DNA from 4 places in the Vibrio sp. Vb1574 genome. Region 4 is predicted to be linked to each of the others. Evidence: predicted binding sites of a transcription regulator. Region 4 holds the regulator's gene; each other region holds the start of a gene.
The links. The regulator PurR, encoded in region 4, represses purine synthesis genes. The targets are predictions, from matches to a motif close to TNANGNAAACGTTTNCNTNA.
Positions count from the first base shown of each region.

Region 1: a site for PurR is predicted at 4,155-4,174, ahead of R7O12_RS06160 (phosphoribosylaminoimidazolesuccinocarboxamide synthase). Genes of this name have one in related genera too.
Region 2: a site for PurR is predicted at 4,484-4,503, ahead of folD (bifunctional methylenetetrahydrofolate dehydrogenase/methenyltetrahydrofolate cyclohydrolase FolD). Genes of this name have one in related genera too.
Region 3: a site for PurR is predicted at 3,092-3,111, ahead of R7O12_RS20595 (NCS2 family permease). Genes of this name have one in related genera too.

Region 1 is NZ_JAWOTC010000005.1:206,592-214,066, forward strand. Features, by position in the region: gene R7O12_RS06145 (helicase-related protein) at 1-187, shown strand, start outside; gene R7O12_RS06150 (hypothetical protein) at 476-853, shown strand; gene R7O12_RS06155 (alkaline phosphatase D family protein) at 1,183-2,856, shown strand; gene R7O12_RS06160 (phosphoribosylaminoimidazolesuccinocarboxamide synthase) at 2,935-4,038, opposite strand; gene R7O12_RS06165 (SulA-like leucine-rich domain-containing protein) at 4,243-4,635, opposite strand; gene R7O12_RS06170 (hypothetical protein) at 5,048-5,230, opposite strand; gene R7O12_RS06175 (J domain-containing protein) at 5,408-6,382, opposite strand; gene R7O12_RS06180 (OmpA family protein) at 6,459-7,118, opposite strand; gene R7O12_RS06185 (DUF2786 domain-containing protein) at 7,336-7,475, opposite strand, start outside.
Region 2 is NZ_JAWOTC010000011.1:30,271-37,745, forward strand. Features, by position in the region: gene R7O12_RS10080 (lytic transglycosylase domain-containing protein) at 25-996, shown strand; gene R7O12_RS10085 (LysR family transcriptional regulator) at 1,084-2,028, shown strand; gene R7O12_RS10090 (NupC/NupG family nucleoside CNT transporter) at 2,286-3,485, shown strand; gene folD (bifunctional methylenetetrahydrofolate dehydrogenase/methenyltetrahydrofolate cyclohydrolase FolD) at 3,554-4,414, opposite strand; tRNA gene R7O12_RS10100 (tRNA-Arg) at 4,618-4,694, shown strand; gene R7O12_RS10105 (competence protein CoiA) at 4,892-5,680, opposite strand; gene R7O12_RS10110 (SAVED domain-containing protein) at 5,692-6,813, opposite strand; gene R7O12_RS10115 (hypothetical protein) at 6,813-7,304, opposite strand; gene R7O12_RS10120 (nucleotidyltransferase) at 7,305-7,475, opposite strand, start outside.
Region 3 is NZ_JAWOTC010000047.1:15,571-23,045, forward strand. Features, by position in the region: gene R7O12_RS20585 (DUF3332 domain-containing protein) at 32-571, shown strand; gene R7O12_RS20590 (aminoacyl-histidine dipeptidase) at 636-2,108, opposite strand; gene R7O12_RS20595 (NCS2 family permease) at 3,133-4,422, shown strand; gene tet(34) (oxytetracycline resistance phosphoribosyltransferase domain-containing protein Tet(34)) at 4,687-5,151, shown strand; gene frsA (esterase FrsA) at 5,243-6,490, shown strand; gene crl (sigma factor-binding protein Crl) at 6,606-6,995, shown strand; gene proB (glutamate 5-kinase) at 7,116-7,475, shown strand, end outside.
Region 4 is NZ_JAWOTC010000059.1:2,296-9,770, forward strand. Features, by position in the region: gene R7O12_RS22405 (alpha/beta fold hydrolase) at 1-110, shown strand, start outside; gene R7O12_RS22410 (DUF2007 domain-containing protein) at 142-462, opposite strand; gene R7O12_RS22415 (TVP38/TMEM64 family protein) at 483-1,169, opposite strand; gene R7O12_RS22420 (TfoX/Sxy family DNA transformation protein) at 1,284-1,874, opposite strand; cyclic di-GMP riboswitch class I at 1,991-2,080, opposite strand; gene purR (HTH-type transcriptional repressor PurR) at 2,368-3,372, opposite strand; gene torD (molecular chaperone TorD) at 3,840-4,487, opposite strand; gene torR (two-component system response regulator TorR) at 4,754-5,464, shown strand; gene elyC (envelope biogenesis factor ElyC) at 5,537-6,322, opposite strand; gene cmoM (tRNA uridine 5-oxyacetic acid(34) methyltransferase CmoM) at 6,437-7,228, shown strand; gene mukF (chromosome partition protein MukF) at 7,231-7,475, shown strand, end outside.

The DNA.
Region 1 (7,475 bases), on a different contig from region 4:
GTACCCTTTAGAACTTTCGCTGCCAGAACTCCAACTAGATGTCGAGTATTACGCGTCTCGCAAGCTGGTACAGGTCGTTTATCGAGAGGGAAACCGTAAGGGAGACCCGAAGCGTTGGGAGCTGCCACGCTGGGCTGGTTGGAAGATACAGTATAAAAAGGCCAGTCGAGTGATTGATGTGAAGTAGGTCGGCGGATGACGTTGTGACAAGAATTGATATTTTCTTGGTGAATCTATAATGATTTCATATTGATAGCGTTACTTGTGTGTTGTTTTTAGTTTCTTAATTGAAATATTAATCAATTGAATGCTTATATATGGCGAAGCTGTACATCAGTTGTTACAAAGCTGGTTTTAATATTTCCTTTTGTATGTATATTAGGGCATAAAAGACGAATGTTTTATATCCCATTGCTATATCAAAACAGTTGAACGATATTTGGTATATCTCATTTTCGAGTGTCGGGGGCATAGAATGGATCAACAAGGAAAGACGTGCATTGAATTCGACTACACTAGCTTTTTAGGAGCGACAGGTAGTAAGAAATGGACCTTTTTAGAGGCATTTGCCACCATCGCGCCTATTTTCGGTTTGATGTGGAAACAGAACATTGCGGAATTGAGCAAGCCTGAAGATCGGTTGTGGGATGCCGCATTAAAATCGATGTCTTCTCGTAAAAGTGATGAATCCAATTTGGTCCGCTTAACCCAGCTAGCTAAACATGAAGGGATCAATGAATTGCGAGTCGTTATGCCATATTCGCTCGATGTTCAGCAAATCGAGTACATAGAATCTCGCAGTCAGTTGAAGGTGGATACGTCAGAACAAGATGTCCTTAACATCAAGTTTTAGGCTGAGTATTTCCACTTCATCGATGTACTACTTAACAATAGTGCAATGAAAAGCGACCTCAAAGTAGGTCGCTTTTTATTTTGAGGTTTTTGTCACAGGTCTTAGGAAATGTGATGAATATAGAGTATTTGCACTTAAATTAACAAAAATGTAACGTTTGGAAATGCAATTGTCATAACTAGCTTCTAACTTTGTGTTTTTAGGACAAATTACCGACTAAGTGGTTGGTACTGTAAGTTCGAATTAACGTCCCTTATTGGCATACAAGGATGATCGAGTCACCACGTCATTTGGGCATAAAAACAAACACAATAAGAAAGGAAGTCAATATGTCTTTGTCTCGTCGAGACTTTATGAAAGCTGCCTCTTCAACGGCGATTGTTACCGGGCTGGTGGGCTGTGGTAGCGATGCTAGTGAATCTGCTGCGGTTACCTTTGAGCACGGAGTGGCGAGTGGAGATCCTACTCAAACACAAGTAATCATTTGGACTCGTGTTACAACCTCAGCGAGCTACGCAGATGTAAGCTGGCAAGTTTCATCTAACGAAAATTTTACTGATATCGTGCAAAGTGGCACTTTTGCCACAGACACGAGCCGAGATTTCACGGTAAAAGTCGATGTTCAAAATCTCAACGCAAATTCTCGCTACTACTATCGATTCATGGTTGGAGATGTCACTAGCGAAGTCGGGCAAACTCAAACATTACCAGAGGATGGTGTAGAAAAGGCATCCATGGCGGTTGTTTCTTGTGCAAACTATCCTGCTGGCTATTTCCATGTGTATCGAGAGATTTTAAATCAACATGAGCAAGACCCGTTTGATGTGGTGCTTCATCTCGGTGATTACATTTATGAGTATGGTGCTGGTGGCTACGCTAGTGAAGATGCTGAGGCACTAGGGCGAGAGCCAAGCAAAGGCACTGAATGTATTACCTTAGATGATTACCGAAAACGGTATGCGCAATATCGCCAAGATGCTGATCTGCAAGCGTTACATGCGAGCCTACCAATGATTGCTGTCTGGGATGACCATGAGCTTGCAAATGATACTTGGAAAAATGGTGCGGAAAACCATCAAGAAGAGGAAGGCAGTTTTAATGATCGTCGTGCATCTGCGGCTGCCGCGTGGACAGAATGGTTGCCCGTTCGTGAAAACACTTTCTCAAACATGCTGATTTACCGTCAGTTTTCGTTTGGAAGTTTAGTCAATTTGATGATGCTCGACACGCGACTTGTGGGGCGTGATAAACCGTTGGATTATTTCTCGCTCAGCTCACCAACGATGGAAGCTATTGGCGGTTTAGTTGCTCAGTCGCGCAGTCAAGACCGAGAGCTGTTAGGCGGTGACCAACTCGCTTGGCTGATGGATGCGTTCAGTACGCACGACGCAACTTGGAATGTGCTAGGGCAACAAGTGTTAATGTCTCGTATGGAGTTGCCAAGTTCGGTTATGACCGCGATGTTTCAATTGTTTACTGCCACTGAAGAACAAAAAACAGAGGCGTTATTAGCGGTAAACTCTGCGATTACGGGTTATCTCTCTGACCCAAGTTTAGATACCATTGCTTTGCCATATAACCTAGATGCATGGGATGGTTACTACGTTGAGCGAGAGAAAGTTTATCAACTGGCCAAAGCCAGCAGTGGTAACTTTGTCTGCTTGGCAGGAGATACGCACAACGCATGGGCAAGTGAGCTTAAAGACATATCTAAGCATCCTATCGGGGTAGAGTTTGCGACTAGCTCTGTGAGTTCCCCTGGGTTAGAGGCCTACCTCGCGTTAGACCCTGTCGCGATCGCTCAAATGGAATACACGCTGCCGCACTTAGTGTCAGAATTACAGTGGGCAGACATCAAACAGCGTGGCTTTATGCGCGTTACTTTTACGCCCGACAAAGCAGAGTCGACCTGGTATTTCGTATCAACGATTAAAGACAAAACATATCAGGTGACGACCAAGTCAGCCTCCACAACAGATGGCACTACGTTAAATATCGGCTAAACTGAGCCTAATACGAAAAAAGTCCGCAAGCTAATGCGGACTTTTTATTGGAAAGCGTTTAGCAATCTAGCGACAGTGCTAGTCAATCAATCCGTATTCTTTGCTCAGAACTTCGATGATTTCCGCTTTCGGATTATCACTCAAATGAATCGGCTTGCCTGTAATCTTCTCGGCAATACCAATGTAAGTGCTCGAAATCGCCATCAAAGATTCGACGGGTAAAGCATTATCACGAGCGAGTGCTTCGCGCTCTGGCATACGTTCTTTGTTTAGCAAGATATCTGGGTCAGGGAAGTGGTTAAGTAGGAACTGGCGGAAACCTTCTTTTGAGTTCTCTACGATGTGACCTGCTTGGTACTCTTTAGCATCCCATATACGAGACGAGTCTGGTGTACCCACTTCATCCATGTAAATCAGCTTTTCATTGCCAGCAGCATCATGAACATAACCAAATTCGAATTTGGTATCGACAAAGATTTGGTCGATTTCTTCTAATGCTTGGCTGATAACGTTAAAGCCTTCTTTCAGCAATTTTTCGTAGAGTGCGATATCGTCAGCGCTTGAGAAGTTAAATGCTTCGTAGTTGTCTACGATGTTTTGACGAGTAATATTTACGTCATCCGCTTCTGGCACACCGGGAATGCCTTTTAGAATGCCTTTTGTGGATGGGGTCATTAGCAATTCTGGAAGTGCTTTGTCTTTTTCTAACCCTTCAGGAAGTTGGATTCCACAAAACTCTCGCTCGCCATTTGCGTAAGCGCGCCACATCGAACCCGTGATGTATTTGCGGCAGATGGCTTCGATTTTTACCGGTTTGGCTTTTTGTACAATCCAAACAAAAGGGTGAGGAATGTCTAGAATATGGCTATCTGCTAAGCCATTTTCTTTGAACAGTTTGAACCAGTGATTAGAAATCGCATTAAGCGCCGCCCCTTTACCCGGGACACCATTAAGACCACCTTCAGCATGCCAAATACAATCGAATGCAGAGATTCGGTCGCTAATCACCATGATAGCCAAAGGCGCATCTGGAGCGACATTGTATCCTTTTTCTTTGATCAGTCGGGCGCTGTCTTCTTCAGTTAACCAGTAAACTGAACGAACTTTTCCACTATGAACGGGTTCATGGGTGCGAATTGGCAGGTCGTCATTGACGGCAAGTACTTGATTAGCAAGGCTCATTGCGACATTCCTATCATCTTAATCAAACGTCAGAAAGAGAAGATATTCAGCAAAATGTGGGCGCTGAATAAATCGAATGTGGGCATCATACCAGAACTATTTTAACTCGCCAGAGAAAAAGCAAACGTTTGCCTGTTTTCTTTAATACAAAAAAATGCCCCCTTAAAAAGGAGGCGAGATGCAGGATAGATAACGTCGAACTTATTAGTGGTACTTATTAACTCTGCCTTCGACGAAAAAGACTTCACACTGATAGCGCTGCGCCACGTCGCTCAACATAGATTGATTCATAAGTGCAATTTTATTGGATGCGACAACAGCACTGGCATTACCTGATCGGATGGCTTTTATCACGATCTCGACTTCTGAAAGCTGTTGAGAGGGCTTCATTTGAATAACGTTTTTACAGCAAATATTAGAAGCAGTGAGTTGTTCAAAGTCTGGACGAGGGCAGTCTGCTGTAAACAAAATCCATTGTTTCTGCTGCGATAAAACAGCCAGCTTAGATAGAAGCTGATCCGAAACGGCCATGGGCTTAGTTGCTTGTGCCAATACGTTGTAGCGAGAGTATGTATGAGATTGACTTTGTAACTGCATCTTACTGTTCCTTTATACATGCTGTATGTGTATACAGTAGTTTGTTTTGGCGACCTGATCAACCAGTTTCTCAAAAGTTATTTGCGGTTTTTTGAAAAGGAAATAAAAGGATTTTACTTTAAGTAATTGAATTTATTTGTTTATTTTTCATTTCTGATATGTCTAACATCAATTTAAAAATGTGAGGTGAGTAGAAAGTTGGACGAGAGACATACAGGGGTTTACTACTGTATATACAGGTGTTTTTCACGGACAGTGGTTTGTATACAGTGGAAGAGGGCTGATAACCGATGCGACATGCTATGTAGGATAGGAGGGAATACGAGATAGAGATTGGAAATAGGCTTGGGCGATCAAAAAAGCGCCTTATAAAAGGCGCTTTTGAAAATCAGTTCCATTGATTCCGTCTTGCTTAGCTCGCTCGTTGCAAACGTTCGCGCATTTGCAATTCGCCTTGGTTAAATAGGCGCACGTCGATTTTCGCCATATCGTAACAAGCTTTACATGAGTAGTGGTGCTTGCCATCTAAATAATCGTGACGAGTTACAAGACTAGGTTTTTTACACCAATCACAGGTGCCTTCTTCAGTGAACATTGATTTTCTCCCCACCTAGATTAATTTGAGTCGTTAGGTGTTATTTTGCGCCGGGCATTATGGCATAAAAGCGCGACTTAAGTTAAATGTCTGTTAATTTCTTTGAGAGGGAGATCGATTGCGGTGCTTGATTATATGGGAATAAAAGCATGGCAGCCAAAGTATCCTGACCTATTTTTACTGTTTTGTAACATTTTGTGAGACGAGCTTAAAGGCATGATTGAGTCGCTTCATTTCTTCTTCACTGCCCCTTGTGTCAGGATGATAAAGCTTTGATAATTGTCTATAGCGTAGCTTGATTGCCTGTAAATCAGGGATGGTTTGTGGTGTGTAGCCAAACATAGCACACGCGACGCTTAGCTTATGGTTTTCTGCCTGAGTTTTGGATTTCTTAAATTCTCTGAATACTTTCTCTAACTGACGCTTCAGTTGCTTGTTCGTAAACTCTAGCTCTTTTATTTTTTCCGCCATTCGTTGATTTTGGCTTTCCTCTTTGGCTTCACGCGCTTTTCTATTCTGCTTAAGTTTTTTGATCGCGAGGAAACTTAAGCCGCTGATGATGAGGATCGCCGCTAGCCAAATCAGCCATAGAAACTGCGAGTGTTTTACTTTGGGGGTTGCAACTGTGCTTTTCTCTTCTTGTGTTTGCTCTGCTTTTTTATCGAGCGACTTTATTTGCGAGACTTGTTTAGCTCGTAGTTGGTTGAAGCGCAGCTCTAACAGTTGATTATAAGCTTGTTCTGCTGCTGGATTATGCTGAGAAGCCATTTGATACAAGGCTTCAGTCAATTGAGAAGTTGTGACCTTACCTGGATTGCGCTGAATAAAATCGGCGAGAAGAAAGCCACGATCGGTTGGGTCATTGAGTGCGATAGAGGTTAGCCAATATAACGCTTGTGTTTCATTTTTTTCGCCATTTATCCCTTTAGCAAAGTCGTTCGCGAGCTGTTTTTGTGCAGGGAGGTAACCTTGGTTGGCGGATTGCTCTAGCCAGTAGCGCGTTTCTGGTGAGGCTTCAGCTTCGTTTGATGCCAATAATTGTTGTGCGTACTCGTATTGTTCGATGGGGTCATTTGGAGCTTGAGAGGCAAGTGAGTAGCCAGAAAAGCTGAGGCTAAATAAGCAGAGTAGGGCAGACGTTTTGACAGACATTAATATGTCAGGCCTAACGATAATGGTTAGGCCTGCTCCGGTAATTTTTTATTATTACCGTTATGGTGCAACCAAATTACTTCAGTGGCAAGATCTGGATTTCAACACGACGGTTGCACGCACGACCTTCAGAAGTTTGGTTTGAGCAAATTGGGTTACGTTCGCCGTAGCCGCGTGCAATTGCACGACCAGGTGCAACGTTTTGAGATACTAGGAATTGACGTACGGACTCTGCACGGCGCTCTGACAACGTTTGGTTGTATGACTCACTACCTGTGCTATCCGTGTAACCGTCAATAACGAGACTGGTATCTGGGTACTCAACTAGGATGCGAGCAACACCGCGTAGAGTATTATGGATACTAGCATCAAGCTGGTAAGAGCTTGAAGAGAAGCCGATACCGTTTTCCATACGCAGTAAAAGCTGATTTTCACCAACACGCTGAACTTGTACGCCAGAGTTTAGCAAAGCGCGACGTAATTCCGCTTCTTGTTGGTCAAAGTAGTAACCAACGCCAGCGCCAGTCGCTCCGCCTGCGGCTGCACCAATGAGTGCATGCTGACGACGTTCTTTAGCATCATCACCCGTTGCTAGGCCGATTGCTGCGCCAGCGATCGCACCAATAAGCGCGCCTTGCGTGGTGGAGTTAGTTTCGTATTCACCCGTTGTTGCATTTTGGCGTTGAGTGGCTTGACAGCCAGTAAGAGCTAGCACTAGAGCTAGTGCAATAGGCATCTTTTTCAAGGGAAAATCTCCGTATAAAACTGAGGCGAAACCATGCCTCATAATGGGATGCGAATTATGAATAAACAAGCATTGATATTTGTTATGAGAAAGTAAGATTGATAAGAGTTTCTGTAAGAAAATTCCTATCAATACTGCCAAAGCTCTCAAAGTAAGCCCCATCGACATCGAAGTCATTGCTGCTTATGTGAATCCTTTACTATTCTGGCTATTTCGATGAATCGCCCAACATTTTGCGTGCTTGTTCGCCGCCCACTCCACGGTTAACTGAAACCTTTCTACCTTTCTTTAAGCCCACTTCGTAGTCTTCAGTTAGGTTTTTCATCGCTTCTTTCAATTGCTTCTTGA
Region 2 (7,475 bases), on a different contig from region 4:
TCTGCCTTGCTCAAGGAGGGCAATATGAAAAAGATACTGGCTACCATGCTTAGCGTTGGTATGTGTACCTCGGCTTTTGCAAGTAGCGAGGGTTTTGATGAATACTTGAATAAGCTGCGTGCTGAAGCTCGTGATAAAGGTATCTCAGAGCAGGTCATTAGTGCTGCTTTTGCTAATGTTGAGTACAAGCCGCGAGCAGTAAAAGCGGACCGAAACCAACCAGAAAAGAAACTGACATTGGATGAGTACATTCCTCGCGCGGTGCCTGAATGGAAGGTGAAGCAAGCCAGACAACTCTACAAAGAGCATTACACTGAGCTAAAGCGTATAGGCGATGAGTACGGTGTCCACCCGCGCTTTATTGTGGCACTTTGGGGAGTTGAAAGTAACTTTGGTAAGTTTACCGGCAACTTTAAAGTGATTGATGCACTATCCACAATGGCATTTGAAGGCCGTCGTGAAGAGTTTTTCCGTAAAGAGACCATGTCGGCACTGCAGATCCTCGATCAAGGCCATATTGAGCTAGAGAACTTTAAAGGCTCATGGGCTGGTGCGATGGGTCAATGCCAGTTTATGCCAAGCTCTTTCCTTCGTTTTGCTGCTGACGGCAACGGTGATGGTAAAAAAGACATATGGCAATCTGAAGCGGACGTGTTTGCATCAACCGCTAACTATTTGAGCAAGTCTGGTTGGGATGATAAATATACTTGGGGTCGCCAAGTTAAGGTTCCTAAAAATATTGATCGCAGCCTGGAAGGGCGCACGGCTGAAAAAGGCAAATACCTTCAAGAGTGGAGCCAATTAGGTATCACAAAATATGACGGTAGCCCGTTGCCAAAACTGGATGAAGACATCAAAGCATGGTTGATCATGCCGGACGACGAGAATGGTCGTACGTATCTGGTTTACAATAACTACAACGTATTGATGAAGTGGAACCGCTCTTACTACTTCGCACTTGCTGTGAGCCACTTGGCTGACCGCATTAAATACTGATCTGCCACAAACAATTCGGCATCCAGTCTTCAATACAAGGGCTCTTCGGAGCCCTTTGTTTTTTCTATAACCAAATCGAGGTAAAGCGTGTTATCTGAACGTGCCGCACAAATGGTGATTTTCTCCGCTCTTCTTAAACACAAAAGCTTCACAGCTGCTGCAAAGAGCTTAGGCGTGTCGGTGTCTCATGTGAGTAAACAGTTGAGTCAGTTAGAAGCGTCTCTTGGTATCAAGCTTGTTCAACGCACTACGCGAAGCTTTACGCCGACAGAGGCAGGGAAAACCTTTTTTCATCACTGTGAGCAAGTGGTACAAGCGGTGAGCAGCGCCACATTAGAGATGGAAACCCAGCGGGATGAAGTAGCAGGTTTGGTACGTCTTGGGTTGTCGCAATCATTTGGTACCTTACACATTATTCCAGCGATTCAAGAGTTACGCGAACTGTATCCTCAACTTCAAGTGGAAGTACATCTGTTTGACTATAAGGTCGATATGTTAGCCGAAGGGCTCGATTTATGGGTAACCAACAATGAGCATTTGCCTGAAGGTTACATTGCGCAGCGTTTGACGGATTGCCAGTTTGTTGTTGCGGCATCGCCAGATTACTTATTGAAACATGACACGCCAACAGAACCGGATGACCTATCTGCTCACAACTGCCTCATATACAGAAGCTGGGAGCGTGACTATACGGGGTGGGCGTTTACCAAAGATCAGCAAGAATTGAACGTAAAAGTCTCGGGTAACTATTCAGTAGATCTGGCAGAAGCCGTTCGGGATGCGGCTATTGCAGGTTGGGGTATTGCCTACCTTGCCACTTACTTGCTGGGGGATGAGTTTAGAACGGGTAAGTTAATACAGCTGTTACCTGACTGGAAAGCCAGCCAGTCGATGCCGTTTTATGCGGTATACCCAAGCCGCCAGCATATGCCAAAAAAAATATCCGCAGTGATTAACTTTATCAAACAGAAGATCGGCAACCCTTGTCATTGGGACCAACGTTTGGCACCTTACATCTCTATTCCTAAATAACAGGATCAATGACGTTGTAGAACGACACATAAGGTGATTCACTTCACAAAAATTTTTCCTGAACCAGAAACATATTTTCTATATGGAAATAATTAAAATAAGCAAACGTTTATCTTCAATAAATTCAATTGGTTATTTTGTTGGTCAGTTATTGGTCGCTTAAACTTTTCACACTGTTAACATCCTCAACTTGCAGCATTTTGAGTCCGCTATACAATCCGGTGCCTTCCATATCCCCCTTCTGTCGGATTCATTTTATGAACTCAATTATTGGTATCGTAGCCATACTATTCCTAGCATGGCTACTTTCTACAAATAGAAAAAATATAAAGCTGAGAACGGTGTCGTTTGCGTTTGCTTTGCAGGTACTGTTTGCGTTGTTGGTTTTATATGTACCAGCAGGAAGAGATGCGCTGAATTCAGTGAGCAGTGTTGTGTCGAATTTGATCAACTATGGTCAAGAGGGCATTGCGTTTTTATTCGGTAATTTGGCGACAGGGGGCTTCACCTTTGCGATCAATGTTCTGGGTATCATCGTTTTCTTCTCCTCTCTTATCTCAGGTCTTTATCACATTGGTGTGATGCCAAAAATCATTAACTTTATCGGTGGTGGTATTCAAAAGCTGCTGGGTATCGGTCGTGCTGAGTCTTTGTCTGCTACGGCGAATATCTTTGTTGGCACCATTGAAGCACCATTAATGGTAAAGCCTTACCTAAAACACATGACTGACTCGCAGTTCTTTGCAGTTATGACAGGTGGTTTAGCGTCAGTTGCTGGCGGAACGTTGGTTGGTTACGCATCACTGGGTGTCGACCTCAACTATCTTATTGCTGCTGCATTTATGTCAGCACCTGCCGGCTTGTTGATGGCAAAAATTTTAATGCCAGAAGATACGGATAAAGCAGCAGATATCGACATTAGCCAAGTTGAAATTCCACGTGCAACCAACGTAGTAGAAGCATTAGCCGATGGTGCCATGGCGGGTGTACGCATTGCTGTATCGGTCGGTGGTACGTTACTGGCGTTTATTAGTGTCATTGCAATGCTAAACGGCATGTTAGGCTGGATAGGTGATCTTATTGGGACACCATTAAGTTTTGAGCTCATCCTAGGTTTTGTGTTTGCGCCAGTCGCTTGGTTGTTGGGTATACCATGGCAAGAAGCAACCACAGCAGGCTCGCTGATTGGTAACAAGATTGTGGTGAATGAGTTCGTCGCTTTCATCCAGCTTGCAGAAGTGAAGTCTCAACTTAGTGAACACTCACAAGCAATCGTGACGTTTGCTTTGTGTGGCTTTGCAAACATCTCAAGCATGGCGATGCTGATTGGTGGGTTGGGCTCATTGGTACCAGAAAAGCGTGCATTTGTTTCTAAGCATGGTTTCCGTGCGATTATCGCTGGTGTCATGGCGAACTTAATGAGCGCTTCGATTGCGGGCGTGATTTTAAGTCTGTAATTGAAATAGATATCAACAATTAGCAAAAAGGCTCCTTGCGGAGCCTTTTTCGTATCTGAAGTTTTACGTTATTTGTCTGTGTGGAACTGTTCGCAAGCGAGCATCGTGTTCTCAATTAAACTTGCGACGGTCATTGGGCCAACGCCACCAGGAACAGGAGTAATAAAGCTCGCACTTTCACGTGCTTTGTCGTATTCCACGTCGCCAACTAGTTTGCCTGAATCAAGACGGTTAATACCGACATCGACCACCACTGCGCCTTTTTTAATCCACTCACCAGGGATGAAGTTAGGCTTACCAACCGCCACCACGACAACGTCAGCTTGACGCACATGACTCTCTAAGTCTTTGGTAAAACGGTGACATGTTGTTGTTGTGCAGCCCGCAAGCAGCAGCTCAAGTGTCATTGGACGACCAACAATGTTTGATGCACCAACCACAACCGCATGTTTACCACGTAGCTCAATGTTGTAACGGTCGAGTAGGGTAATTATGCCCTTTGGCGTGCAAGAGCGAAGCTTTGGAATACGCTGCGCAAGACGACCAACGTTGTAAGGATGGAAGCCATCCACGTCCTTCTCTGGGTGAATGCGCTCTAAAACATGTGTTGTGTCTATGCCCGCAGGAAGGGGTAATTGCACTAGAATGCCGTCAATTTCATCATCGTTGTTTAATTCATCAATCAGAGCTAGTAACTCTTCTTCTGAGCTAGACGCAGGAAGGTCAAAAGACTTAGAAACAAACCCAACTTCTTCACATGCGCGGCGTTTGCTACCAACATAAACCTGAGAAGCAGGATCTTCACCAACTAGAACCACTGCTAAACCAGGAGCACGTAGCCCAGCTTCAACACGTGCTTTAACACGTGCAGCCACTTCGGATCGAACAGTTTGGGAAATGAGAGTTCCGTCTATATTTTGAGCAGTCATGACTTTCCTTATAAATTAAGAAGGCAGATTATCTGCGGCGCATTGTCGCAGAATTTCTTGTTAACATCCATACGCAAACGTTTGCTTTGTGGTGTTTTTGAACATTAAGCGTTTTAATGGACTTTTTTTAGGCATTCAGATCAGAATGTTATGAAAACCCGTTGATTTACCCGTTTGAACTCGTATAATCCTGTCCCTGTAGCGCGCCCTTAGCTCAGCTGGATAGAGCACGTCCCTTCTAAGGATGTGGTCATTGGTTCGAATCCAATAGGGCGTGCCATATTCTATAAGGCCTGACAGCTTATTAAGTTGTCAGGCCTTTGTCGTTTTGGGTGTTTATAGTCGGCTAAGTAGTCGGTTAAGCTTGTAGCTTAATGTAATCATCTGTAATGAATATATAAGTTCGCTTTCTTCTCGCGGCTAGGTATTTGAGACTAAAAATGCAAATCAGCCCCACTGTGAGGCTGATTGATCTATTTAATTAGAGTTTTTCCTATAAAACACAATCATCTCACTGATTGAATTAAATTGGCTACCAACCTCTTTCCAAACACACTCTTCACAAAGAAGCCCTCGTCCATATCTTGCTGTTTTCTCACCACAGCATAGGCAGATAGGATCATTGGTCTTTATACTGTTTTCTGCAACCTCTGTATCTTCATATGGTTGTTCTATGGTTGACTGAGGCCAACGAAGCATTTCGACAAGTTCTTCCCAGTGTTTTAAAAGGTAGCTAAAAACACCTTCAGAGTTAAGAAGCCTGATAGGACTTTTAGTTGGGTAAAGATCGTTAGCCAACTTATGCGTATTTACTCTCAGGATAATGTCGATATCGTGAGGTACTGCTTCTGGTAGTAAATGAGGACTGCTCTCGAAAGGGATATCCATTACTACCGATATGTTAGAGGGTAAGTCTTTAGTGTATGCATCAACTTGAACTCCAGATTTGGTACATTCAACCTCCCATTGCACATCATTAAAATCCCACTCATCTAAATCAAAGTTAACTAGAGTTGGGAGCTGTTGCCTTATAATCAGTGCCAATGCAGTAACGGGGGAGAATTCACACTCAGAACTTGTTGTATTTTTATCGGTACGGTGTGCAAAGTGCCATTGGTTGATACTTCCCAACCTCGCAGTAACTGGGGTTCCACATGATAAACAATGACAGTTGCAATCATCACCACGCTCCACTTGCTCAATCCCCACTATTCGGTTTGAACTGTTACTGCGAGCGAAAGGCATAAGGACTTGAAATGAAGACATATAAAGACCTCTTATACGGCTTGCTCTAAGTCATCATTAAACTCAGTCAGTCTAATAGATGGCTCTGCGTGGGGTAAGTTAGTAATTGATACCCCCCAAGGGTAAGGGGTTTTGTTATCTTTTTCGTATTGGTAAATCGTAATGTGAGGAAGGTTCCGTCTGTCGTACGCTTGACCAAATTTGAATGCTACGCTGTTTTGAGAAGCTAATACGAGGTGTATATCGTTATAGCCTTCTTCCATGAGGTTTTTAACTTCTTCGATCAAATCATAAGCTAAACGACTTTGCTTTTTACTTGACCAGTGATTATCAAAACGCTTTTCCCTCAGTTTCAAATGTATCTGTGGCATCTTTGGAAAACAGAGGTCAATAGCTTTCTCATCAACAGGGTAAGAGAAAGATACAGCAAGAACGATAGATTCTTTGCTATCAGCATGCTTTATTGTCTTTTCAAACTTCTCATTGTCGTCACTAATAGGATCGAGTTCTTTCCAGCTTGATAGTTGTCGATCCCAGTCGAGCACTTCAATATGAGACTCATCATCCAACAAATATCCTGATAGGAAAGCAAAAGGAACAGGAACTAAACCACCATAAACAATGTGAAAATCTTCAGCAGCAACACTATTTCTTCGCTCTTCTATAGAGTGCTCTAGATTGAGGAATTTCTTAAGTGCTAATTTGGGTTGGCTTACAGTGCCATTAGCAAGACTGTCTCGGATATCTATTACTGTATTGGAAATATTTCGGCCTTTGTATTTTTTCTGAACATGCTCTGATAGTGGGGAGTCAGATGTGTTTACGAGTCCTCTTTGCTCAATAGCGAATACAATTTGTTTAGCCAATTGTCGCTGTTCTATAACTGAGCGGACTATCTCCCAAGCTAGCCCAATTGCCATTAGGAGTATACTGAAATAAAAACCGATAGAAACGAGTAGAGCAGGGACATCAGAACCAGCAACGTCAAGGTTAATGAGTTGGCTAGCTGTTACGTATTGAACATTGAATGCTACGCCTCCCATCAATGTTATCGGGAAGAAATAGGCTCCTGTCCTGAAAATTAACAAGGCAGGAGAGCGTTTTCTGAATAGCCAGTTGATGGTCTGAACAACGATATAAGTCAAAAGGTTCATTACTTTCCTTTGTTTGCTGGTTGATGGTGAGAGTTGTTGATTTGATCCATATATTGCTCAATAGTTAGTTCACCAGGGTGAACACCACCACCACGCCATTCTCCATCTGATAACCAAAGTTCCCAGTACCACAGCCATTCTTGCGTCCATGGGATGATTGATTCAGCGATTAACATACTAGGCACCCAGTCTTTGGAGCTACCGTTGTTAAACATTAGGCAGGGTTTAGTATTCTCTTTGGAGAAGAACTCATGAGGTGAGCGCTTCCCTCCTGCTAGATCTCTTAGATTCGGGGACAACACCTCGACCTCAGGAATACAACCTAACCCTGCCCATTTAACAAGAATTAGGTATTCTCGGCTAAGCCGAGAAGGTTGTAGTACTTGTCTCCATTCCAGTTTTAGACCTGTTTTACCTTTGAGTATTCTACCTTTGCCACCATGGTAACGTTTTTGTAGCGCGTTAAGCTGCTTTTGGAGGTGATGGCACATCTATACATCACCGTAGAAGTTGTGTTTAGGAACGGGGGTGGCAGTGGCTGCATTAGATACTCCTAAACCAATAGAAGAAACTACCGCACGATTTTGCGCTCGTCGTTCAGTCAGAGTGTCTGCAAGTTTGGCTTGGATGCCTCTTGCTGCTTGAGAACCAAACATTTCTCT
Region 3 (7,475 bases), on a different contig from region 4:
GAGGTTTCACACTTTCTAACTAGAGGTTTTGATGAAAAAGGCAATTGCTAAAATTGGTGCATTGACTGCGGTAGCAGTTTCACTTTCAGGTTGCGTAGGTAGTAATGCCGTGACAGGTTATGTCATGGGGTTTAACTTGAAAGCTGTTGACAACCGTTACGCTCGAGGTGGTCTAAATATGCTTTTAGCGCCTGTTTATGGTGTCGCGATCGCAGCGGATTATATCGTGTTTAACTCTCTAGAATTTTGGACGGGTAAGAACCCGTTAAATGGTAAGCCACATATCTTCGATACAAAGGTAGATACTTACATTGATGTCAATCACCAGTTAGATAAGTCGTTAACGACGGCACCAATCGCACCATTAGCGGATAACCGTGTCATTGAGCAGGGGCGAATGCAGCAAATCGATGAGAACACTGTTCAAATGGATATTACTTACAGTAACGGTGAAAAGGCGACACTCATGGGTGTACGCGATGGTGAGTTTGTTACTTACTACATTGATGGTGAAGTTGCTGCACAAACCTCAATGGATGAATTAGCCGCTTACGCGCAAAACCGTGTGTAGTTGGGTTCAACTAAACCAAAAAAAGGGTGCCGTATGGCACCCTTTGTCATTTTTCGTGATTGAATTATGCTTTCTCTGGAATCGCTTCTAAAAGCGCGACCATCTGATCCCAGTACAACTGAACAGTATCAATCTTCACTTTCTCATCTGGAGAGTGAGGGAATTTTATTGTTGGACCGAAAGAAACCATATCCATGTGTGGGTATGGTTCTTTAAATAGGCCACACTCAAGACCAGCATGGATGACCATGATGTTCGGCTTATGACCGTAAATGCCTTCATACATATCACGGAAAATTGCCATGATCTCGGAATCTGCATCTGGCTTCCAGCCAGGGTAAGCGCCTGAGAACTGAATTTGTGCGCCTGCTAGCTCAGTAATCGAGCGCAGCATGCTTTCCACTTGGCTACGGCCAGAGTCAATGAGAGAACGAATCAAGCAAAGCACGGTGACTTTATTTTCTTCTGTGCTGATCACACCAACGTTTAGAGAGGTTTCAACAACGCCTTCCACCTCATCACTCATACGGATTACGCCGTTTGGACAAGCGTTAAGTGCCGCAATGAATCGTTGCTGATCGGCGATTGAAAATACTTGCGCGTCAGTCGTGATCGCTTCATTAAAGGTTACGATACCTGTTTCGATTTTACCCAATTCAGTTTTAAGCAGCTCAGTGTAGTGGTTGAACAGCTCAGCAAGTTTGTCTTGGTTTTCGACAGGAAGCGCGACAGTAACAAACGCTTCGCGAGGGATTGCATTACGTAAGCTACCACCACGGAATTCGACTAAACGTAAATCAAGCTCTTGAGCATGACCGGCAAGGAAACGACCAAGTAATTTGTTGGCATTACCGCGACCTGTGTGAATGTCACAACCTGAGTGACCACCTTTTAGGCCTTTCAGCGTCAGTTGGCGTGTTACAAAACCTGCAGGCGTTGATTCTCGAGAAATATCGAAAGTCATGGTGCCATCAACGCCACCTGCACAACCCATGTAGACTTCGCCTTCTTGCTCAGAGTCTGTATTTAGAAGAATCTCACCCTCTAACCAACCAGCTTCAAGGCCAAATGCGCCAGTCATGCCTGCTTCTTCATCAATCGTCAGCAGAACTTCGAGTGGACCGTGCTTAATATCTTTAGATGCCAATACAGCAAGGCAAGAAGCCATACCAATACCGTTATCTGCACCAAGCGTCGTGCCTTTCGCAGTTACCCATTCGCCATCGATGTAAGGCTGGATTGGATCTTTGGTGAAGTCGTGTTCAGTGTCTTCGTTTTTCTGCGGCACCATGTCGATGTGTGCTTGAAGTACAACAGCCTTCTTATTTTCCATTCCTGGTGTCGCGGGCTTTTTGATGAACACGTTACCGGTTGGATCACGGCGAACGTCAAAGCCTTGCTCTGTTGCCCAGTTGATAATGTACTGTGCTAATGCTTCTTCATGTTTCGATGGATGAGGGATAGAACAAATCTTATCGAAAAACTGCCAAAGTGGAGCAGGTGATAAGGTACTGATCTCAGAATGGAACTCAGACACGGAGGACTCCTTTTGATGTGCTTTGCCAAATATATACCGTAAAAATATTGTCAAGGTAGCATTAAATGCTAGACGATTTGGCCTTCAAATTGCCGTTAGCATACCACCAGATAAGGAGTACGAGTAGTCGCGATCACAAGGATTTCTCTCAGAACTGTCACAGTTTGTGAATACAATAACAAGCACTATGTGTTCTCTATCATACATTCTGAAAGTGGCTTTATTTTTTAATTCATAAAATTGTAATTTAATTACACGTAAACTTTGATAAAGGTCAATTTGTGCATTTTTTGTGATTCCAATCACTAAAATGCTTGTAATTAAATTTCTTGGTGGTATATTTGTAACCAGCTTCTGAGAGAAGAATGAAATGCTCAAAGGATGAGTCCGTTTTATCGCCTCCAAGGAACCGAGAAATCAACGAATGTTTAATTGATTTAAAAGGTGATAGTTATGAAAGGTTTACCAAGTACAATGTTCTGGAATAGCAAGTCTGTTTACACCGGTAACTTTGTATACCCAACAAGCTTTGGCTACTAAGTGAAGTCAACGCATGTGACTCGAACAGTTTGTTCACCCCTATAAATTGGAATTTTTTTTCAGTGATAGTGCTGACATGATTCACCGCCACCCAAATTGGGTGGCGTTTTTTTATCTCTATTTTCTCTTCCTGACTCACTTATTGTCATCAAAGCCTTCTTCTATTCCCCATTCTTCGGTTTTATCGACTTTTCCACCAAATCTGTTAGATACCATGTTAAAAATGGGCCTTTTTCATCTGAAAGTTTAGTACATTGCTCAGTTTTTATTCTCTTTTAGGGAACTGTGTTATCTAGGTTACCTATTGTTTTGTAAGAATATATTCCTTTGCCTACTTTGATAGGTTAGAGAATGTGTTTCATATCCAAAGAAAAAAAACGCATTAGAGTGAAGATTCTATCTAGAATTTGCTATTTGATAACTTTATAATTCCCGCCAATCGATTACGCAACCGTTTACTTTTTTACCTTTACAGGATTCGATCATGCTCGAGAGGCTTTTTAAACTCAGTGAAAATGGCACAAATGTGCGTACTGAGATCATTGCAGGTGTTACGACCTTCCTAACTATGGCTTACATTATTTTTGTAAACCCAGCGATCCTGTCGGATACCGGTATGGACCGTGGTGCCATTTTTGTCGCGACTTGTCTTGCTGCCGCAATCGGCTGTTTTATTATGGGATTTGTTGCGAATTACCCAATCGCACAGGCACCAGGAATGGGCCTGAACGCATTTTTCACTTACTCTGTTGTATTGGGAATGGGTTATACGTGGCAAGTTGCGTTAGCGGCTGTATTTGTTTCTGGCCTTCTGTTCATTCTTTTAAGCGTATTTAAGATCCGTGAGTGGATTATTAACTCGATCCCGCATTCTCTACGAACAGGTATTTCAGCTGGTATTGGTCTTTTCTTAGCGTTTATCGCATTAAAAAATGCAGGTATCGTCGTTGATAACCCAGCGACATTAGTTTCTATGGGAGAGATCACATCATTGCCATCTGTATTGGCCGCGATTGGCTTCTTTCTTACGATTGCACTGGTTCACCGTGGTGTGAAAGGTGCGGTGATGATCGCCATTCTTGGCGTTACAGCGCTCGGTCTTCTATTTGGTGATGTGCAGTGGGGCGGTATTATGTCAACGCCACCAAGCATTGCGCCAACTTTCATGCAACTGGATTTCTCTGGTTTGTTTGAAGTAGGCATGATTTCCGTCGTATTTGCTTTCCTATTTGTCGATTTATTTGACACCGCAGGTACGCTCGTTGGCGTTTCTCAAAAAGCAGGTCTAACTGATGAGAATGGCAACATCCCTCGTTTAAACAAAGCGTTACTTGCAGACTCAACAGCAACGTCAGTAGGTGCATTACTTGGTACCTCCAACACGACATCTTATATTGAAAGCGTTTCTGGTGTGGCTGCGGGTGGGCGTACTGGTCTAACAGCCGTGGTTGTTGGTGTACTCTTCCTACTTGCTCTATTGTTCTCACCACTTGCGGGTATGATCCCTGCTTATGCAACGTCAGGTGCGCTATTCTATGTGGCGATCTTGATGCTGTCTGGGCTAGTAAGCATTGATTGGCGTGACCTAACTGAAGCGTCCCCAGTTGTTGTGACTTGTTTAGTTATGCCGCTAACATTCTCGATTGCAGAAGGTATCACGTTAGGCTTTATCGCATACGCGGCGATCAAGTTATTCAGCGGTAAGGGCCGTGAAGTGTCGATGAGTGTATGGGTGATGTCAGCCATCTTCATCGTTAAATACCTCGTCGGTTAATTTCTCGAGCAAAAAGCCAGTGTGGATTTATTCACGCTGGCTTTTTCTTTTTTTACGTTGTTCACAGAAGACGGTTTTTCTGCGGAATAGGCAGAGAATTTTGATATCACCGTTGGTATTAGCGGTGTGTTTCGGTAGAATAATCGTTTGCGCAGCTTGAAATCCTCGTCTCCAAACATTTTGGAGAAGTTAGTGAGCATTCCGCTTTTGAGTGACTTCGCTAGATTTTGAGGATGCATATTTTCAAATTATTAGGTTATTACAATGAGTAAAAAATTCATTATCACTTGGGATGCAATGCAGACTTACTGCCGTGAACTGGCTGAGAAACAAATGCCAGCTGAGCAATGGAAAGGAATTTGGGCGGTAAGCCGCGGCGGTTTGGTTCCTGGCGCTATTTTGGCTCGTGAACTGGGTATTCGTTACGTTGATACAATCTGTATTTCAAGCTACGACCATGATCATCAGCGCGATATGACGGTACTAAAAGCACCTGAAGGTGATGGCGAAGGTTACCTAATCGTTGAAGACCTAGTAGACAGTGGTGATACAGCGCGCAAACTACGTGAGATGTATCCAAAAGCGAAAATGATCGCTGTGTGTGCGAAACCATCAGGCAAAGAGCTGCTGGATGATTACGTTGTAGATATTGCTCAAGACACTTGGATCGAGCAGCCTTGGGATATGTCAATCCAGTATGCTGAGCCAGTAAACCGCAAGCAAAAATAAGCGCGGTTAAAGAATATTGAGAAATGCCCCTTTATAGGGGCATTTTTTTTATTATGATATTAAATCATGCTAATAGCCTAGGGTTCTTCCTATGTCTGAAGACGTCAGTAAAAATCTTTCCGAAACTTTGTTCGTGAAACATAAGCAAGCAAAAGAAACCTCCGCGCTTACCCAGTACATGCCGACCAGTAAAAAAATACTTGATGAACGAGAAGCGCAAGGTGATCGTGCTTGGTATCGTCATTTGCGTCGCTTGCAATGGGCTTGGCAAGGATTGTCTCCGATCGAAATGGAAGGCGTACTGTCCAAAATTGCTTCATCTTCTCACTCGCGAACCAATGATGATTGGTTAGACACTGTAATGGGTTATCACAGTGGTAACTGGACATTTGAGTGGATCAAGCTTGGTATGGATCATCAGAAGCGAGCAAATGAAATGCAAGGAGAAGAGGCAGCGGATGAACTCTTCACTGCTTCTTTGTGTTTTAGTATTGCAGGCTACCCACATTTAAAAAATGACAACTTGGCATCGCAAGCTCAAGTTCTGGCAAACAAAGCGTATTCTGACGGCGCAGAAAAAACTAAGTACACCATCAAGCAAATTGAAGTGCCTTACCAAAATCGCAAAATCATCGCGAACCTCCATTTACCAAGAACGGATAAACAGTTGCCTGTGGTAATGGTGAGCGCTGGTTTGGATACCCTACAAACCGACATGTGGCGTTTGTTCCGTAATCGTCTTGCACCGCGAGATATTGCGATGTTAACCGTGGACATGCCTTCGGTAGGGCATAGCTCTCATTGGCCCTTGACCGAGAATTCAAGTTGCCTACATCAAGCGGTATTGAATGAGCTTTACTCGCTACCTTGGGTTGATCATCACAAAGTGGGGTTAGTTGGGTTTCGTTTTGGTGGTAATGCCATGATCAGACTCTCTTTTGTCGAGCAAGAAAAGATCAAAGCTTGTGTCGCTCTAGGCGCACCCGTACATGATATTTTTACTTCCCCTCAGAAGTTGCAAAAAATGCCGAAGATGTACTTAGATCTTTTGGCTTCCCGTTTGGGGAAAAATGCGGTTGATATTAATAGCATGGCTGGTCAGATGATGGCGTGGTCATTGAAGGTTCAGGGCTTCCTGAGCAGTCGAAAAACCAAAGTGCCTATTTTGGCTTTGAGTCTTGAAGGCGATCCAGTGTCGCCACACAGTGATAATCAACTTGTTGCTCTATTTAGCCAGTATGGTAGAGCGAAAAAAATCAGTTCCAAAACAATTACAAAAGGATATGAGCAATCCCTCGATTTAGCCATAAAGTGGCTAGAAGATGAATTATTAGGGTGACAATTCTCCTAAATTAGTTAAGAGTGATATATCTGAGCAAAAAATAAGCTCATGATAATTAAAAATAATAATCATTCTTGGGTGTTTACTTTTAACTATGAAAACGGAGATTCATATGTCAGAGACGACTCAGGGCCCGACTCACTTTCGCTTGATGTCTAAGTTGAAGGCGATAGGGCCTTACCTGCGCGAACCACAATCGCAAGAAGGGCGCTATTATTTTGATTGTTTATCTGTATGTGTAGACGACAAAAAATCGCCTGAGAAGCGTGAATTTTGGGGCTGGTGGATGGATTTGGAATCCATCGAGGGAGGCTTTACTGCTAAATATCATATTGGCAAGTACAACAAAGAAGGGCAATGGGTATCTGAAGCCCTTCCCAAAAAAGTGGTAGAGGAAGTGTATCTCACGCAGAGCACATTCCATCAAAAGCTGGTTGATACTTTAGAAGAACACTTCAAATTAGAAGTCGAATATCACACGGAGTCTTTCGATTTCGCTTAATTTGGTTGTTTTCATTTAATACCAAACAAAAAGGTGCGAAAACGCACCTTTTCTCTTGTTAATTCCCTATTTGATTGTTAAAACATCCCTCTTTATTTGTTTTTCACTTCAGAAGACATCATGACAACGAATCAACAAAATGCAGTTGTTTCACAACCACAAACTGTCGTTGTGAAACTGGGTACAAGTGTGCTGACAGGCGGCACTTTGGCGCTCGACCGTGCACACATGGTTGAGTTAGCACGCCAGTGTGCTGAGCTTAAAAAACAAGGCCATTCAATCGTAATGGTTTCGTCTGGTGCGATTGCAGCAGGCCGTGAGCATCTTGGTTACCCCGCATTGCCCAACGAGATGGCGAGTAAGCAGTTACTTGCCGCGGTGGGGCAGAGTCGCTTGATTCAAACATGGGAGTCTTTGTTTGGTATTTATGGTATCAAGATCGGCCAAATGCTACTAACCCGTGCCGATTTAGAAGATCGT
Region 4 (7,475 bases):
GCATTCTACGAGAAATCCCGAATTGTGGTCATGTATGCAATGTAGAGCGTCCAGAAGACTTCAATCAACACTCCATCGAGTTTATTAAACAGCAAGCTGTATGTGCTTAAAACTGAGTGCATCCACTGAATAGGAGAGCCGCTATAGCTCTCCTAGTTGATATCCACATTGCCAACATGCACCAAATTGCCCTTCGTTTATTTCATGACATTTTGGGCATTGCCAATCTTGATACTCATGCCTATCGGATTGTTTTCGATATGCTTTTACTATTTCTTCAGCTTTCATCTTTTGTGCCGTGTCAAAAAGCCACACATAAGGATCGGTATCATCACCAAACGGCAGTTCTCCTTTTAAGCCGAAAATACCTTCTCCGCGAACTTCACAGTAAATTTGTTCCACTTTAAGCAGCTCACATACAATGTGTGCTTCTGCTGGGTTTTTAGCGATAAATATTTTCATCAAAATACCCACTTCACCAATTACGAGTTTTGCTGACTTGGTGTCGGCCTTACTTTATTCATAACCCATTTAGTGATGATTGGAAATAGTCCCAATAGCGCAAAAGACGCTAATACTGCGGGTGAAACAATGCCCGATAGGCTTTCAATTGTTGCTAATTGAGTACCTGCATTCAGATATACGGCTGTGCCTGGCAGCATACCTATTTGGCTAGTGAGATAAAATCGACCTACAGACATCGGTGTTAAGCCCATCAGTAAGTTGATTAGAAAGAAAGGGAATACAGGGATTAGACGCAAGGAAAATAGATAAAAAGCTCCGTCTTTTTCGACACCTTGATTAATTGCGTTGAGTTTATTTCCGAATTTGTTTTGTACCCAGTCACGCAATAAGTATCGGCTGCTCAAGAAGGCCAGTGTTGCCCCCATAGTGCTAGCGAAAGAAACCAGTAGCAAGCTTGTCCAAAAACCAAATAAGGCTGCACCAAGTAAGGTGACTACTGCCGCTCCTGGGATAGAAAAAGCGGTAATTGCAATGTAGGTAAAAAAGTAAATCGCAGCCGAGAATACAAAATTCTGATCGATGTATGTAGTTAGTGCTTCTTGTTGGGCTTTTGCATTCTCTAAGGTTAAATACTGGCCAAAGTTAATACCTAAAAAGACGATAGCCGCTAGTAGGATGAGACCTAATATCAGTTTCTTATTCATAATTTTGATTCCAATTTGGGATATATGTAATAAGACAGTAGGAAAACCGAAAAAATTTCACAAAAAAACCGCAGATTAGACTGCGGTTTTACAAGATAGTTTTTAGGCCGACTTTTATTGGAGGCCGTTCATCAACTCATCTCGGCGAGCTTGAGGTACCACACTCCAATGAGTGCCGTTGATAGCACCTTCTAGTGCCCATAGCAACTCAATGTTGACGGTTGCAGAGTGCGTATCTCTTATCGCTTTATAGGCGTTAAGCGCACCTTCCTCTTCAAGCTTCTCTACGGATTCGATGCCGGCTTTTTTTAGCATGCGCTCGGTAGCCAGTCGTAAGTTAGGCAAATCTTTCAAACGGTTAGGCTTTGTACTTGCTTGCTGTTCTTTCTCAAGCTTTGCCTTTTTCAATGATTGATTCGCTACTTCGATTAAGCGTTCGCTTGATTCCCATAAATCGCTGGAAATAGCGTAGTACTTTGTAACGACTGGAAAGCCACGTTTTTTATAAACGTAAGGCTTTAGCCCTTGTTTCTCGAAGTCAGATGAAGTTTTTTGGTCTGCTCTGATATGAAGCTGATTGTTTACCACTAGTGCAAACATTGTTTCATCAGCGAATAGTCCGAAGCCACCAAACATTGAGCGCGACTTGATATTACCAAGTGCCTCAAATAGCTTCATAGAGTCTTTGAGTATCGGTTTATCCATGTTTTGTTATCTCGGTGTAATTAATATTACGCCACCAAAAGTCAGGTCCGAGAGAGTAGCAAACATGCGTAAAAACAATGTCATTACAGAGTAAAGTCATTGCTTACACACTTGCCATCGGTAACCCCGCTACCTTCCATATCGTAATATGGTTCAGGCCGGAGGCTTTGCGTCCCACTCTTTCGAATGGTTTGCCCTGTGCGTGACACAATGAGCATACTTCTTATATTGAATTAACATCACGGTTTAGCGTTAAAAGTGTGATTTCGGTTCAATAAAAATGATAGATTGAATGCTCTATTTTGCATATGGAAAGGTGCAAATTGGCCTTTGAAAAGGAGTTCTTAATATATATTACATTTATATAAAACAGGGAGTTAACGTTAGTCAATTGTTATTAGAGTGGTGTGAAGTATTAGAGAATGCTTAATTTTTCCAAAAAAATAAGCGCCCCTGTAGAGCGCTTATTTAACACGGTTAAATACAGTGAAATTTAGTTCATTTTTTTCACAGTATTTCGAATTACAAGCTCAGGTTGCATCTCGAAAATTCGTTTTTCGTGTTCTTTATCTTTGATACGCTCAAGTAGAATTTCGAATGCATTTTTACCAACACGACGTTTAGGTTGGTGGATAGTCGTTAGCGGTGGAGAGAAGTATTCTGCAAGCTCGATGTTGTCGTAGCCGATCACTGAAATATCTTCAGGAATTTTGATCCCGTTTTGTTGCAAGCGGCTCATTAGGCCTAGAGCCATTGTGTCGTTAAAACAGAATACCGCCGTCGGGCGCTTGTCCATTGCGGTAATTTTATCTGCAACTAATACGGCCGTATCACATTCAAAGTTACCTTCAAGGATCCAGTCTTCATTTACAGCTAGGTTCGCTTCGCTCATTGCGCGACGGAAACCTGCAATGCGCTCTTGGCAAGCAAGCTTTTCAAAATGACCGCTTAGACAAGCGATATCCGTATGACCATTGTCAATCAGATGTTTGGTTGCAATGTAGCCACCTTCTTCTGAGTTATCCATGATCTTGTCTGCTTGTGAGCTCTCTGGGCCCCAATCCATGACCACTTTAGGAATGTCCGCATGACGGTCAAGCATCTCTTTTAGTTCTTCGGTTAAGTCAGAACACATCACTAGGATGCCATCAACGCGCTTTTCAGCCAGCATACGAATGTAATCGCGTTGTTTTTCGTAAATCCCGCCTGTGTTACATAAAATCAGAGTATAGCCTTGGCGGTAACAGTAGCTCTCAACGCCATCAATCACTTCTGAGAAAAATAGGTTAGTTGATTGAGTTACTAACATGCCAATCGTACGAGTTGAGTTGCATTTTAGGCTGCGTGCAACGGCACTTGGCGCGTAATTCAGCTCGTCAACGGCTTTCATTACTTTTTCTTGCGTTGCTTCTGCAACGAAACGCGTTTTATTGATAACGTGCGAAACTGTCGTAGTGGAAACGCCGGCTAAGCGAGCAACGTCTTTTATCGTGGCCATAAATGGTGTCCTGTATCGAGCTACTGAAATATGTCGTATTGGATGTACCTGATGCTCTAATGGTTTCACACCTAGCAATATAAAATTGGCGCTAAGTGTCTCGGCAGCGGTTGATCCAAGTGCGACAAAAGGGTGCGTAGCAGCATCGGTCGATGAATTTTATCTTTTTTCTATCTGATGAGAAATTGCCATCAACCTGTTAAGAAAACACAAAAACCGCTATATTTCAGCGGTTTACATATAAATCATATTTAATCGTTTGCGCTCACATTTTAGCCCTATGTGGACTGACTAGCAATGTTTTCAGCACGAGATTTGTGTATTTGAAGTCACATTTTGACTGCTAAATAACCAAGCGTCTTTGCGCTAAGTTAAGGCAAACGAATATTATACCCAAGTTACTTACAATTGGTCACTTTCGGCATACAGGAAGCCCGATAGGCAGGCTCCCTAAAAATAGGCGGCAATTATTCACCAAGAAGGTAGGCGCTGTCTAGTTTACAAAATGCAACTAATAGTTTCGCGACACTCGAGTAAAATCCAAATTCGTCGAATTGTTTACATTTGTCTGAAAACTGAGGTAACCAAGACATCAATTGTTGCTGGATAAAGTCGTTTTGTTTAACGAAGGCTTCTTCCATGTGTTTTTCTTGTTCAAGCTCGTTTGAGCGGATAATCATGTTCCCGAGAAAGTCGAGCTCAACGGCTAAGTGATCCGCAGGTTCCTTTAGGTTTTCGTCTACTTGAACGCCAAATTCAGCCATCAACTTTTCCATTTCCTCAGCTGGCTTGTCATTCAGTAAACCTGATTCACCAATGTATATGGATGCGTAAGGAAGAGCGCCGTATTTTTCTGTCTTCAAAAACAGTTCACAAAAGTCAGCTGCAAGCTCTAGTTGTGCATCTTCACGATCTTGTAACCGATTCAATGCATCAACTAGGCTATCAACGGCTGGTTTTAGCGACTCATTTTCACCTAAACCTGCGAGAAAACTGCGAATTTCAACACTGTGATAGGCTTCCAATTCTTTCTCTGTTAGTTCTTTTGCGAACAAGCTCGAAAACCACCAGTAAATTTCAGCGCGTTTTTCATTAAAAGCTTTCACTTCTTGCATTTTGGGCTCCTGAATGATGCTTCAAGTCATGCATCACAAAGTCAATTAGGGATATCCCCTAAGTGTAATCAATTAAAATGAATAGCAGTAACTATAATTGTTATGTTTTATGGTCAAAAATGACCGTTTATTAATAGCAATGGGCAAGCTTGTTTTGAATCAATAAAAACGCTAAATCTTGCGTTTTAATGTATCTATGACTAGAAATGTTACTAGTTATGAATAGAATACGTCTTGGATAATAAGAAGACAGAAAAGTGGTGTAAATGAGCTATCACGTATTAGTCGTAGAAGATGATGTTGTAACTCGTAGTAAGCTTGCGGGATATTTCCAAAATGAGGGCTACCAAGTCAGCGAAGCAGAGAGTGGCGCAGAAATGCGTGAAGTTTTGCAAGCGGGCGATGTAGACCTGATCATGCTGGATATTAACCTGCCTGGTGAAGACGGCCTGATGCTTACTCGTGAGTTACGTAGCCAATCGGATATTGGTATCATATTAGTAACAGGACGCACGGATAGCATTGATAAAATCGTAGGCCTAGAAATGGGTGCTGACGATTATGTGACAAAACCTTTTGAACTGAGAGAGCTGTTAGTTCGCGTTAAAAACTTGCTGTGGCGTATTTCAGCGGCGCGCAGTGGCAGCTCGAAAGCGAATGAAACCAGTGAAGAGCACATTGTGCGCTTTGGGGAGTGGACATTCGACATTCAACGTCGCGCACTTAGCCGCAACGGTGAGCCAGTAAAACTAACTAAAGCAGAGTATGAACTTTTGGTGGCATTATCGTCTTATCCTAACCAGGTGTTAAGTCGTGAGCGTATTTTGAACATGATCAGCCATCGAGTGGATGCGCCGAATGACCGCACCATTGATGTTCTTATTCGACGTATGCGCGCAAAAATGGAGTTCGATCCTAAGAACCCACAGATTTTTGTAACGGTACACGGCGAAGGCTATATGTTTGCTGGTGACTAGTTGGAACATAACTCAATCGTAAAAAGAAAAAGGAGAGCTTCGGCTCTCCTTTTTTGTGGCTTCAAGATAATACTAGTTTGCTTCAACCATTGGTGTTTGGCCGACAGTATCACGCAACCTTTGCCAAATACTGCCCAAGTACTCATGCCAATAAAGCTCTGTTTGTTCTAAGTAACGCGCTTTAGGTGAGTATTTATCCCAAGGTTGACTTATCTCGCTAATAGCTAAGAAGTTGGTCGGGGCTGGGATTGGTTTAATGCCTGCTGCGTTGAACTCATACAATGCACGGCTCATGTGACTCGCAGAAGTGACTAACACAATCTCCTTTTGTTGAACGAATGCAGCCGCTTGACGCGCCTCTTCCCACGTATCTTTCGCATCTTCTAATAAAATGATATCGGATTTCGCGACTCCCAACGCAAGGGCAACGTTCGCCATCATTCGCGCGTGGCTAATTTCAGATCCGCCAGCATAGCCGGATAAGATTAATTTCGCGCCTGGATACATTCTTAAAATACGAATGCCCTCAGTTAAGCGCATTAATGCTGCACGGCTTAACTGCGAGGTGGGTGGAATTTCGTCATCGATAACATGACCATTCCCTAAAACCATCACGTAGTCGATGGTGCCAGAAACTGGCAAAAAGGCTTTATGCTCTCGCTCTAACGGCATAAGAAGCTTGGTTGAAACAGGTTGGAAGGCAACAAGAAAAATGCCAACAAAAGAGAATAGAACAACGAAGCAGCCAGTTTTACGTTTTGTAGTAAAACTAATGAGAGCAAGACCCAACAAGCCTATCAGCAGCAATGCCGGAAGGGGCATAAGCATGGCTGACACTACTTTTTTCAGCTCAAACATACATAAATAGTCCGAAAAAACATCAATTGATAATAAAAATGAGGGTATCCCTCTTTATTCCTGCTTTCCTTGTGCCAGAATAGCGGCACAATCCGTTATGATAACTCAGCAGAAGTGACAGAAGACCGCAATTTCGACGATATCGCCCACAAATTTGCAAAAAATATTTACGGCTCCGATAAAGGGGAGATCCGCCAAATCATTGTGTGGGAAGATTTTCTACAGATTCTAAGTGAATTAGATGCTGACCAGCAACCCCTAGAAGTGTTGGACGCTGGTGGTGGTTTGGCACAAATGTCGCAAAAGCTTGCTAAGCTCGGACATCGAATCGCTTTATGTGATCTATCTTCGGAAATGCTGCAGTTGGCTAAGCAGGATATTGAAAAAAACGGTTTGCTTGAGCAGTATCGCCTGATTCATTCGCCTGTCCAATCCATCGGTGAACATATGGATGGACAGGTCGATCTGGTTATGTTCCACGCTGTGATGGAGTGGCTGGTTGATCCTAAGGCCGCACTTGAAACAGTTCTTGAACAAGTAAAACCGGGAGGTATCGCATCAGTCATGTTCTACAACCACCACGGTTTAGTCTATAAAAACGTGGTTTGTGGCAACATTCCTCATATATTAGACGGCATGCCTCACCGAAAAAGATTTAAACTACAGCCGCAAAAAGGCTTAAAACCTGAAGAAGTCTACCAGTGGATAGAAAATTCAGGTTTTAATATTTGTGGCAAATCTGGTATTCGCTCATTTAGTGATTACATAGGCAATATGGAATACATGGGTGATTACGAGTTTGAAGATGTGTTGGCGCTAGAAAAACAACTTTGTCGACAAGAGCCATACCTCTCATTAGGCCGCTACATTCATGTGTGGGCTAAAAAGAACGATAAACAGGAATAACAATGAGTGAGATGACTCTCAATGCTGCAGAGCAACCAATCGATGAGCTGGTTGGCTGGGTTAAGCAGCACGATTTCTCGTTGAACCTGACCACAGAGCGATTGGCATTTTTGATAGCCATTGCCGTACTGAGTAATGAAAGGTTCGATGAAGAACTGGGTGAAGGTGAACTGCATGATGCATTTGCCATCGTCACTCGACTATTTGATGAGACCGGCGAAGCTTCGGCTTTTCGTGCGAACAATGC